DNA from 4 places in the Paenarthrobacter sp. NPDC089307 genome. Region 2 is predicted to be linked to each of the others. Evidence: riboswitches for the same ligand, from Rfam matches in the RefSeq annotation. Region 2 holds a riboswitch; each other region holds the start of a gene.
The links. A riboswitch is a leader RNA that binds a small molecule or an ion and turns the genes downstream of it on or off. The one in region 2 is predicted to bind S-adenosylmethionine.

Region 1: it holds a riboswitch for S-adenosylmethionine, as region 2 does, so the genes downstream of both, AB0N72_RS17450 (DUF1737 domain-containing protein) here and AB0N72_RS04825 (homoserine O-acetyltransferase) in region 2, are expected to answer to the same signal.
Region 3: it holds a riboswitch for S-adenosylmethionine, as region 2 does, so the genes downstream of both, AB0N72_RS11870 (aminotransferase class V-fold PLP-dependent enzyme) here and AB0N72_RS04825 (homoserine O-acetyltransferase) in region 2, are expected to answer to the same signal.
Region 4: it holds a riboswitch for S-adenosylmethionine, as region 2 does, so the genes downstream of both, AB0N72_RS06620 (hypothetical protein) here and AB0N72_RS04825 (homoserine O-acetyltransferase) in region 2, are expected to answer to the same signal.

What each region holds. Positions count from the first base shown of each region.
Region 1 is NZ_JBFBHE010000007.1:84,790-86,981, reverse strand. It holds gene AB0N72_RS17455 (NtaA/DmoA family FMN-dependent monooxygenase) at 1-929, opposite strand, end outside; SAM riboswitch class IV at 1,085-1,196, shown strand; gene AB0N72_RS17450 (DUF1737 domain-containing protein) at 1,210-1,473, shown strand; gene AB0N72_RS17445 (rhodanese-like domain-containing protein) at 1,470-1,880, shown strand; gene AB0N72_RS17440 (O-succinylhomoserine sulfhydrylase) at 1,881-2,192, shown strand, end outside.
Region 2 is NZ_JBFBHE010000002.1:177,839-180,030, reverse strand. It holds gene AB0N72_RS04830 (bifunctional o-acetylhomoserine/o-acetylserine sulfhydrylase) at 1-736, shown strand, start outside; SAM riboswitch class IV at 909-1,026, shown strand; gene AB0N72_RS04825 (homoserine O-acetyltransferase) at 1,041-2,162, shown strand; gene AB0N72_RS04820 (hypothetical protein) at 2,190-2,192, opposite strand, start outside.
Region 3 is NZ_JBFBHE010000004.1:339,418-341,609, forward strand. It holds gene AB0N72_RS11870 (aminotransferase class V-fold PLP-dependent enzyme) at 1-1,221, opposite strand, end outside; SAM riboswitch class IV at 1,253-1,366, opposite strand; gene hisN (histidinol-phosphatase) at 1,537-2,192, opposite strand, start outside.
Region 4 is NZ_JBFBHE010000002.1:596,478-598,669, reverse strand. It holds gene AB0N72_RS06630 (VIT1/CCC1 transporter family protein) at 1-339, opposite strand, end outside; gene AB0N72_RS06625 (hypothetical protein) at 602-793, shown strand; gene AB0N72_RS06620 (hypothetical protein) at 790-1,098, opposite strand; SAM riboswitch class IV at 1,115-1,234, opposite strand; gene AB0N72_RS06615 (sodium:solute symporter) at 1,415-2,192, opposite strand, start outside.

The DNA of each region.
Region 1 (2,192 bases), on a different contig from region 2:
TCACGCTGGGTCAGTTCCCGGCGCTGCGCCCGCAAGTCCTCCGCCTCCGCAGCTGAACCCACCACGGTGGGCTTCAGCACGAAAAGTACCTTGACGTCGTCGGGGTTCCGGCCAGCCTTGGCAGCCTCGGCACGGATGGAATCGCGATAGGCCTTCATGCCGTCAACGCCGCGCGCCAAAGCGATCGCCACATCGGCGTGCCCTCCGGCGAAGGCCTTGCCCCGCGGAGAAGCGCCCGCCTGCACCAGCACGGGTTCCTCCGGCAATGGAGCCGTGTTCAGTGGCCCGCGGACCTTGAAAAAATCGCCGTCATGGTTGATCGGATGAACTTTGCTGTGGTCCGCGAACACCCCGGCTTCCACGTCCTCAAGCACCGCACCGGGTTCCCAACTCCGCCAAAGCCGCGTGACGACGTCGACGAATTCCTCCGCCTTCTCATACCGGCGGTCGTGTTCGATCTGCTGGTCAAGCCCATAGTTCTGGGCCGCGAGGTCGCTGCCCGAGGTGACCACGTTCCAACCCAGTCGCCCCTCCGAGAAGTGCTGCAGCGTGGCAAGGAGCCGGGCGGCCGTAAAGGGCGGGTAGAAGGAAGCACTGACCGTGGGCACGATCCCAAGGTGCTCCGTGGCGGACAACAAATACGGGACCAAGGCCAAGGGGTCGTGCTTGGGAGCGAAGGAGGCATGCGCCAGCGAAACCTCGGCCGTGCCGCCGTAGGTGTCGGGAACAGTGAGGGAATCTTCGATGATGAACAGGTCCAGGCCGGACTGCTCGAAGGCGCGGACGGCCTCCTGGTACAGGGCGGGCTTCTTCCAGTCATAGCCCAGGCTGTAGCCCGGAGTTCCCCAGCCCTGGACCCCGAATCCGTGCCCCACGAACCAACCAAAATGCAGCATGGGCTTGAGTGTAGAACTGCTCTGTCCGTTCACCGCGACCTGATTTCATACGAAGTTACAGGGGGTCGTACTGCGTCAATTATGCTCCCGGGACGTCTTAATTGGACCCGTACTCCAGCACCCTCCGATTACGCAACATGACGACGGCGGCGGTGACGGCCGCCGTCGTGGATGTTACGTTTTTCTTGAGTAATGAGCACCAGCGCGAAGCCCTGACTTGCTGGTCGGCAACCCTCTCTCCGGCGGGGTGCCTCAGGTGACTACTCGGCGTATCGACAACTCGAACTGCAAGCGTGACTGAGGAGCACCAGCAATGCCTGAACCCACTGAAGACAGACTCTCCTACCGCCTGATTACAGGCCCGGATACCCGCGACTTCTGCGAGCGGATCACCAACGCCCTGGCCGAGGGGTATGTGCTGCACGGCAGCCCCGCGGCCACGTTCAACGGCACCGACGTGATCGTGGCCCAGGCCGTCGTCCTGCCCGCAGCGATTGCCAGCGCCGACGCCGCAGTTGCCAACGCCGTTGACGAACTGGATACCGACGACGAAGAAGCATTCGAGGGCCACGCATGAGCTACGCAGGTGACCTGACCCCGCACGACGCGTGGGCCAAGCTTGAACAGGGCGCCATCCTGGTGGACGTCCGGACCGAGGGCGAATGGGCGCACATCGGCATTCCCGACACCAAGGCCACCGAGAACGACCCCCTGTTCATCCAGTGGAACCTCGCTGGCGGCATTCCGAATTCCCGCTTTATCGAGGACCTGCAACAGCAGGCACCTGAGGACGACGGCGTGGAGCTCGTCTTCATCTGCCGTTCCGGACAGCGGTCCGTCTCCGCCGCCATCGCCGCCACACAGGCCGGATTCACCGCCTACAACGTGCTGGAAGGCTTCGAGGGCGAGCCCGACCGTTACGGCGAGCGAACCGTGAATGGCTGGAAAAACCGTGGCCTGCCGACGAACCTGGGGACCGACTAAGTGACTTTCAATCCCGACGCCGCCGCCTGGAGCCCCGACACGCAGGCCGTTCGCGGTGGACTTGACCGCACTAATTTCCAGGAAACCGCCGAGCCCGTTTTCCTCAACTCCGGGTTCGTCTACGAATCCGCCGCCGCCGCAGAACGCGCCTTCACCGGCGAGGACGAACGCTTCGTCTACTCCCGCTACGGCAACCCGTCCGTGGCCACGTTCCAGGAGCGGCTGCGGCTGCTCGAAGGAACCGAAGCGTGCTTTGCGACGGCGTCCGGCATGTCCGCGGTTTTCACCGCCTTGGGCGCCCTGCTGGCTGCC
Region 2 (2,192 bases):
TCCCATCGAATGGGGCGCCGACATTGTGGTCCACTCCGCCACCAAGTACCTGGGCGGACACGGTTCGGCCATTGCCGGCGTGATCGTTGATTCCGGCAACTTCGACTTCGGCAAGGACCCTGAGCGCTTCCCGGGTTTCAACACCCCGGACCCCAGCTACAACGGGCTGGTATATGCCCGCGATCTCGGCAAGGACGGTGCCCTTGGCGCCAACCTCTCCTACATCCTGAAGGCCCGCGTCCAGCTTCTTCGCGACCTCGGCTCCGCAGTGGCCCCCTTCAACGCCTTCCTCATCGCCCAGGGCCTGGAGACGCTGAGCCTGCGTGTGGAACGCCATGTGGCCAACGCCACCAAGGTGGCTCAATGGCTTGAGGACCATGACGACGTCGAATCGGTCGCCTACGCGGGCTTGCCGTCCAGCCCCTGGTACGAGCGCGGCCGGAAGTACGGTCCCCAAGGCACGGGCGCCATCGTCGCTTTCAACATCAAGGGTGGCGTGGAAGCCGGAAAACGTTTCGTGGACGGGCTCGAACTGCACTCCCACGTGGCCAACATCGGCGACGTCCGCTCCCTGGTCATCCACCCGGCGTCGACCACCCACAGCCAGCTGACTGCGGAGCAGCAGCTCGTCGCCGGCGTCAACCCGGGCCTGGTCCGCCTGTCCGTTGGCATTGAGCACATCGACGACATCATTGCCGACCTTGAAGCCGGCTTCCGCGCTGCCAAGGGTGCCTGAGCAGGCGGTTCACGCACACAGCTGATACATTCAGGCCTGCCGCCCGGATCGACGATTATTCGCCGGGCGGCAGTCCAGGGTGCTCTTTGGTGAATCAAAAGAGCCCTGAACGTCACACTGGTGTCACATTCTTCGCCAGAACCATGGTGTTTTTCCTAGACTCTACGTATTAGGTCATGAGTGCCAGCAGATAGCCCCGGCTTGCTGGCCGGCAACCCTCCTTCCGCGGCGGGGTGCCCCGGGTGAGGACCTGGCCTGTTCGCACGCAAGGCGACAGGCAAGCGCGAGGTTAGGTATCAAAGGAATGACCATCACTGCTACAGCCCTTCCCAAATCCGGTGAAGAAGACGGAACAGTCAAATACGCGGGCATAGGTCCGCTGGCGCTCGAAGCCGGCGGTTACCTCCCCGACGTCGTACTGGCCTACGAAACATGGGGACAACTCAACGCAGATTGCTCCAATGCTGTCCTTATCCAACATGCCCTGACGGGAAGCACCCATGTTGCCCGCGGTGCCACGGACGAGGAAGGCTGGTGGGAGCAGCTCGTGGGGCCCGGTGCCACCATCGACACCAACCGTTTCTTCGTCATATCCATCAACATTGTGGGCGGCTGTTACGGAAGCACCGGGCCTTCCTCCAAAGCGCCCGACGGCAAGCCCTGGGGGTCGCGGTTCCCGCTGGTGACTCTTCGTGACAGCACCGTCGCCGAAGCCCGCTTGGCGGACCTGCTGGGGATTGAAGCCTGGCATGCTGTCCTGGGCGGCTCGATGGGCGGGGCCAGGGCGCTCGAATGGGCCGTTACGTACCCGGAAAGGGTCAAGCGCTGCGCCGTCATTTCGGTGGGCGCCTACAGTACTGCCGAACAAATTGCCTTCGCCCAGGCACAAACCCTCGCCATCCGGCAGGACCCGCATTTCAACAACGGGGACTACTATGGCGGCGCGGCCCCGGAACACGGCCTTGCGCTGGCCCGCCGGATCGCCCACATCACCTACCGCTCAGCCATTGAGTTGGACCTGAGGTTCGGCAGGGAAGCCCAGCACCAGGAGTCACCACTGGCTGCGGCAGTGCTGGGCGAGCGCGGACGCTACCAGGTGGAAAGCTACCTTGATCACCAAGGGACGAAGCTAGTCCGCCGATTCGATGCCAACAGCTATATCGCTATCACCGAAGCACTCATGTCCCACGACATCACGCGTGGACGCGGCACGCTGGAGGAGGCCCTTTCGCGTACGACAGCTGAATTCTTCGTAGCTGCGGTGGACACGGACAGGCTGTATTTCCCAGCCCAGTCCAGGGAACTGGCAGCGGCACTTCCGGGCGTTGTTCCGGTGCACACCATCGCGGCCCCGATCGGCCACGATGGCTTCCTCACGGAAATCGGCCAGTTGTCGGAGCAGCTTCGCGGCGCGTTCTTCGCCTGAGCCACCGGATTCCTGCGGTACCGGTGCTCA
Region 3 (2,192 bases), on a different contig from region 2:
GACGCCGAAGCTTGCCCGCAGGGAACCCGAGGGCAGCCCAAGCCGCTTGAGCAAGGGGTGGGCGCAGAAGCGGCCGTCGCGGAGGCCCACGCCGTGCTCGGCGGCCAAATATGCAGCGACCAGGCCGGCGTCGAAACCTTCCACGGAGAAGTTGACCACTCCGATGGTGTCCTCGGAATCGCTGAAGATCCGGTGGACAGTGACGCCGTCGATGGCTTCCAGGCCGTCAACGAGGTAGCTGCGGATGCCGGCTTCGTGCGCGTGCCACTCTTCCTGGTCCAGGCCCGCGATTACCTGGGTGGCCCGGGCGAGTGTTGCTGCACCCAGGACGTTGGGGGACCCGCCCTCGTGCCGTGCCGGCCCGGTGGCCCAGCTGACAGAGTCCAGACGGGCTTCGCGGACAGCGCCACCGCCTGCCAGGTGCGGGATGCCGGCGTCGAGCCAGTCCGGGCGGCCCACCACCACTCCTGCGCCGAACGGAGCGTAGAGCTTGTGCCCGGAGAAAACGATGTAGTCGATGTCTGCCTCGGAGATGTTGACCCGGCGGTGCGGAGCGAGCTGCGCGGCGTCCACTACGATCCGGGCGCCGTGCTGGTGCGCCAAGGCGGCAAGACGGGCGATGGGCAGGATCTCGCCAGTGACGTTCGAGGCGCCAGTGACGGCCAGGAGGCTGACGCCGCCCTGGGCCAGTTCGGCTTCAATCTTTTCCAGTGTCCCGGCCAAGGTGGGAGCGGCGACGACGCTGCGGTGCGGCACTCCTTGCCAGGGCAGCAGATTGGCGTGGTGCTCAATGTCCAGGTACAGGACCTCGCCAGCGAACCGGCCATCCACTTGGGGAAGGCAGCCGGCCAACAGGTTCAACGAGTCGGTGGTGTTCCGGGTGAAAATGACGGAGTCATCGGCCCGGCCACCAACGAACTCGCGCACAATGTTCCGCGAGTTTTCATAGACGGAAGTGCTGATCTGTGAGGCGAATCCTGCACCGCGATGGACGCTGGCGTAGTAGGGCAGGACCTCGTTAAGGTACGCCGAGACGATGGTCAGTGCAGGTGCCGATGCCCCGTAGTCGAGGTTGGCGTAGCGGACGTGGCCGCCCTGGATTAGCGGAGCCTGCAGCTCGGCGCCGGTGACTGCCGCAAGGGGACGCGCAGCGGCTGACAGAGGGACGGATTCGTCAACGAAAGAAGGAATGATGTTTGAGTTGAACGTGACAGTGCTCATGGGACCTCACTCAAGAGGGACCCCCGCAGGGGATCCGCGCTTGCCGCATCCGTTCCGGACCGGCCGGGTCGTCACCCGGGGCACCCCACCGCGAATGGAGGGTTGCCGGCCAGCTAACCGGGGTTTAGCGCTGGCACTCGTGACCTGTAAAAAAGGCTAAGGCACATCCGGGGACCGTTCCAAAGCCGTGGAGTTTGTTAAGCACTTTGTTACGTGGAGCGCCAAAAGCTCGTTTCGGCGAAGAAAAGACGGCGGCTGCCCACAAAAGTGGGCTGCCGCCGTCGAAAATTCGAAGAGCCGAAGGATGGCCGGGACTCAGGCCGGGGGCTGAAGCAGGTCATCCAGTCCGGGATTGAGCCGCTTGAGGACTTCCGAATGCAGGATGGAATTGGTGGCCAGGGCGTTGCCTCCAAACGGGCCGTCTTCGCCCTCCAGTGATGTGAAGCGACCGCCGGCTTCGGTAACGATGGGGACGAGGGCCGCCATGTCGTAGAGATTCAGCTCCGGTTCGCAGGCGATGTCCACAGCGCCCTCGGCCACCAGGCAATAAGACCAGAAATCCCCGTACGCGCGGGTGCGCCAGACGTCCTCGGTAAGGCCCAGGAATTCATCGAGGTTGCCGCGTTCCTTCCAGCCGGAAAGGCTGGAGTAGGACATGGAGGCGTCGGCCAGGCGGGAAACATTGGAGACCTTGAGGCGCGTTGCCGAGGCCAGGGACCTGCCCATGTACGCACCCATGTCCTTGGCGGCCCACCAACGTTTGCCCAGGGCCGGGGCGCTGACCACGCCGACTACCGGTTCGCCCTCGTCCACCAGCGCGATCAGCGTGGCCCATACCGGAACGCCGCGAACAAAGTTCTTCGTCCCGTCGATGGGGTCGATGATCCAACGCCGCGATCCGTGGCCGCTGCTGCCGAACTCTTCCCCCAGCACCGCATCGCGGGGACGCGAGCGTGACAACTGACCGCGGA
Region 4 (2,192 bases), 420 kb from region 2:
GACGGACCCGAAGTTGCGGGCCAGGAAACCCAGGAACTGGCTGCGGGCGGAAGCCGCTTTGGGCATTCCGGCGTGTTCTCCCAGGAGTTTGAGCCAGTGTGCCTCGTGCCGTCCTTCGGCCTCGGCCAAAGCCAGCAGGATCTGGCGTTCCTCCCCATCGCGGCGCTGGGCGAGCTCACGGTAGACCGCGGCTTCAGCGCGTTCGTCGGCCAAGTATTGCCGCCAGCGCCGTATGTCCGACGCCGTGGGTGCTGCGGGGTCTCCGGCCGTGTTGGCGGTTCCGGTTTCGGGGGTGGGGTCCGGAGCCGGGCTCGACGAACTGTGGGATTCCTGGTGCATCTGCACTTTATCTCCTGTGCTTGGTGGGGTTGTTGAGGCCCCATTGCACGGTCCACACTACCGCGTATTTGCGGGGATTTTTGGCTGGTATTCCTTAGCTGGAATGTTCGGTGCGCCGTAATCTCCGATCGCGGCCTGCCCTTTTGTGCGGCCTTCCTTGACCGCCGCTTGCGCCGGTGCCCAAGATGGAAGGACAGGGGCGGGGGACCTCCCCGCATTTGGCCAACGGGCCTTGAAGGGCCCACGGGACGGAGGTAGCAGCATGGACACCACCGAATCACACGCCAACTATCCGGAACGGACAACCATCGAGTCGGACCCGGCGTACGACTACGCCGAAGACCAGGAAGTGGATGAACCCTGGGTGGAGGAAGTGGACGCCCCCGAGGACGACGAACGCGTGGTGCCGATCGACGAAACCGAGGAATTCCGCGGCGAGGAAGAGGAAATCTAGGCCCCTTCCCGGCTGTCGAAGGTGAAGGTGCGTGGCTGGCCGTCCCGTTTCCCCACCGCGGCAATCGTGACCGTCAGCGTCCTGGAAGCCTCACACCACGTGGAAGGACGGACGGCCTGCGCCAGCGCGGCGGCGATCTGCCGCGGTTGGGGATGCCGGAAATGCATGGTGTTGTTCCTGGCCACTATGGTCACCGTGCCGAGGTAAAGGTCGACGGCGGGAATCACCGTGCCTGCCCGGGCGCCGGATGGGGTGCCACGGGCCGGGCGTGCGCTGCTTTGGCTGGTCTCGCTCTGGTATGGCAAGGTGCTGCTCCCGGGGAGTGTGCTCTTGCCCGCTCGGTTGTCTCAGGTCCGGGACGGGCCGCTTCCTCATCCGAACCACCCGTGAACATGGGGTTGGTGTGCGGCCAGTCGGAGCTTGGCGCCACATCTCTTGAAGCTGGGACAACAGTACCTCATACGCCCAGGCGCAAGGCGATACCCCGTGACGCAAGGCGATACCCCGTGGCGCAAGGCAGCCCTGGCTACTGCGTCCCGGACGCAAGCAAACGGCGGCGCTGCCCCGGAAAGGGGCGGCACCGCCGTCGTAAATTGCTTTATTCGGGTTCAGCTCTGTACGTTACTTGCTGCCGACCGGGTGAACTTCCGGCGGCAATTCCTCCGAAATTGCGCCGGCAACGCGCTTGTCCCAGGCTTCGCGGACAGTTGCGTCGGTAGGCGGCGTCAGCAGGGAGACCACGATGTAGACCAGCAGGGAGGCGCCGAGGCCCCAGTAGATGGGCTCGTTGGCGTAGACGCCATCTTCGCTGGGGATGGCACCAACCGCGTACATGATGAGCAGGGCAAGTGTCAGAACCGAGCCGACTGCCATGGACCATGCGGCAGCGATGCCCGTTCCGCGCTTCCAGACCAAGCCGCCAAGGATGGCGACCAGCAGGCCACCTACCAGGATGTCGTAGGCAATGGTGAGGGCGACAACCACGTCCTGGGCCGCCATGGAAATGAGTACGGCAACGATGCCCAGGCCCAGGACCCAGTAGCGGTTCGCTTTGACGTCGTGCTCGGGGTTTTCGGTGTCATCGGTGTTGATGGTCTTGCCGAACCAGCTGGCCACGAACGGGACGACGTCGGCGCGGGCCACCGTAGCGGCGGCGATCAAGGCGCCCGAAGCGGTGGACATCATGGCGGCAACGGCTGCTGCCATAACCAGGCCGCCGATGCCGACGGGCAGGATGTGTGTTGCGACCTCTGCGTAGACGACGTCCTTGCCGAGGTTGGCGACGTCGATGTTCGGGAGGGCGACGCGGGCTGCCAGGCCGATCAGGGCGCCGGCGATGCCGTACAGGATGCAGTAAACGCCTGCCGTGGCGCCGCCCCAACGGGCAACTGTGGGGGTC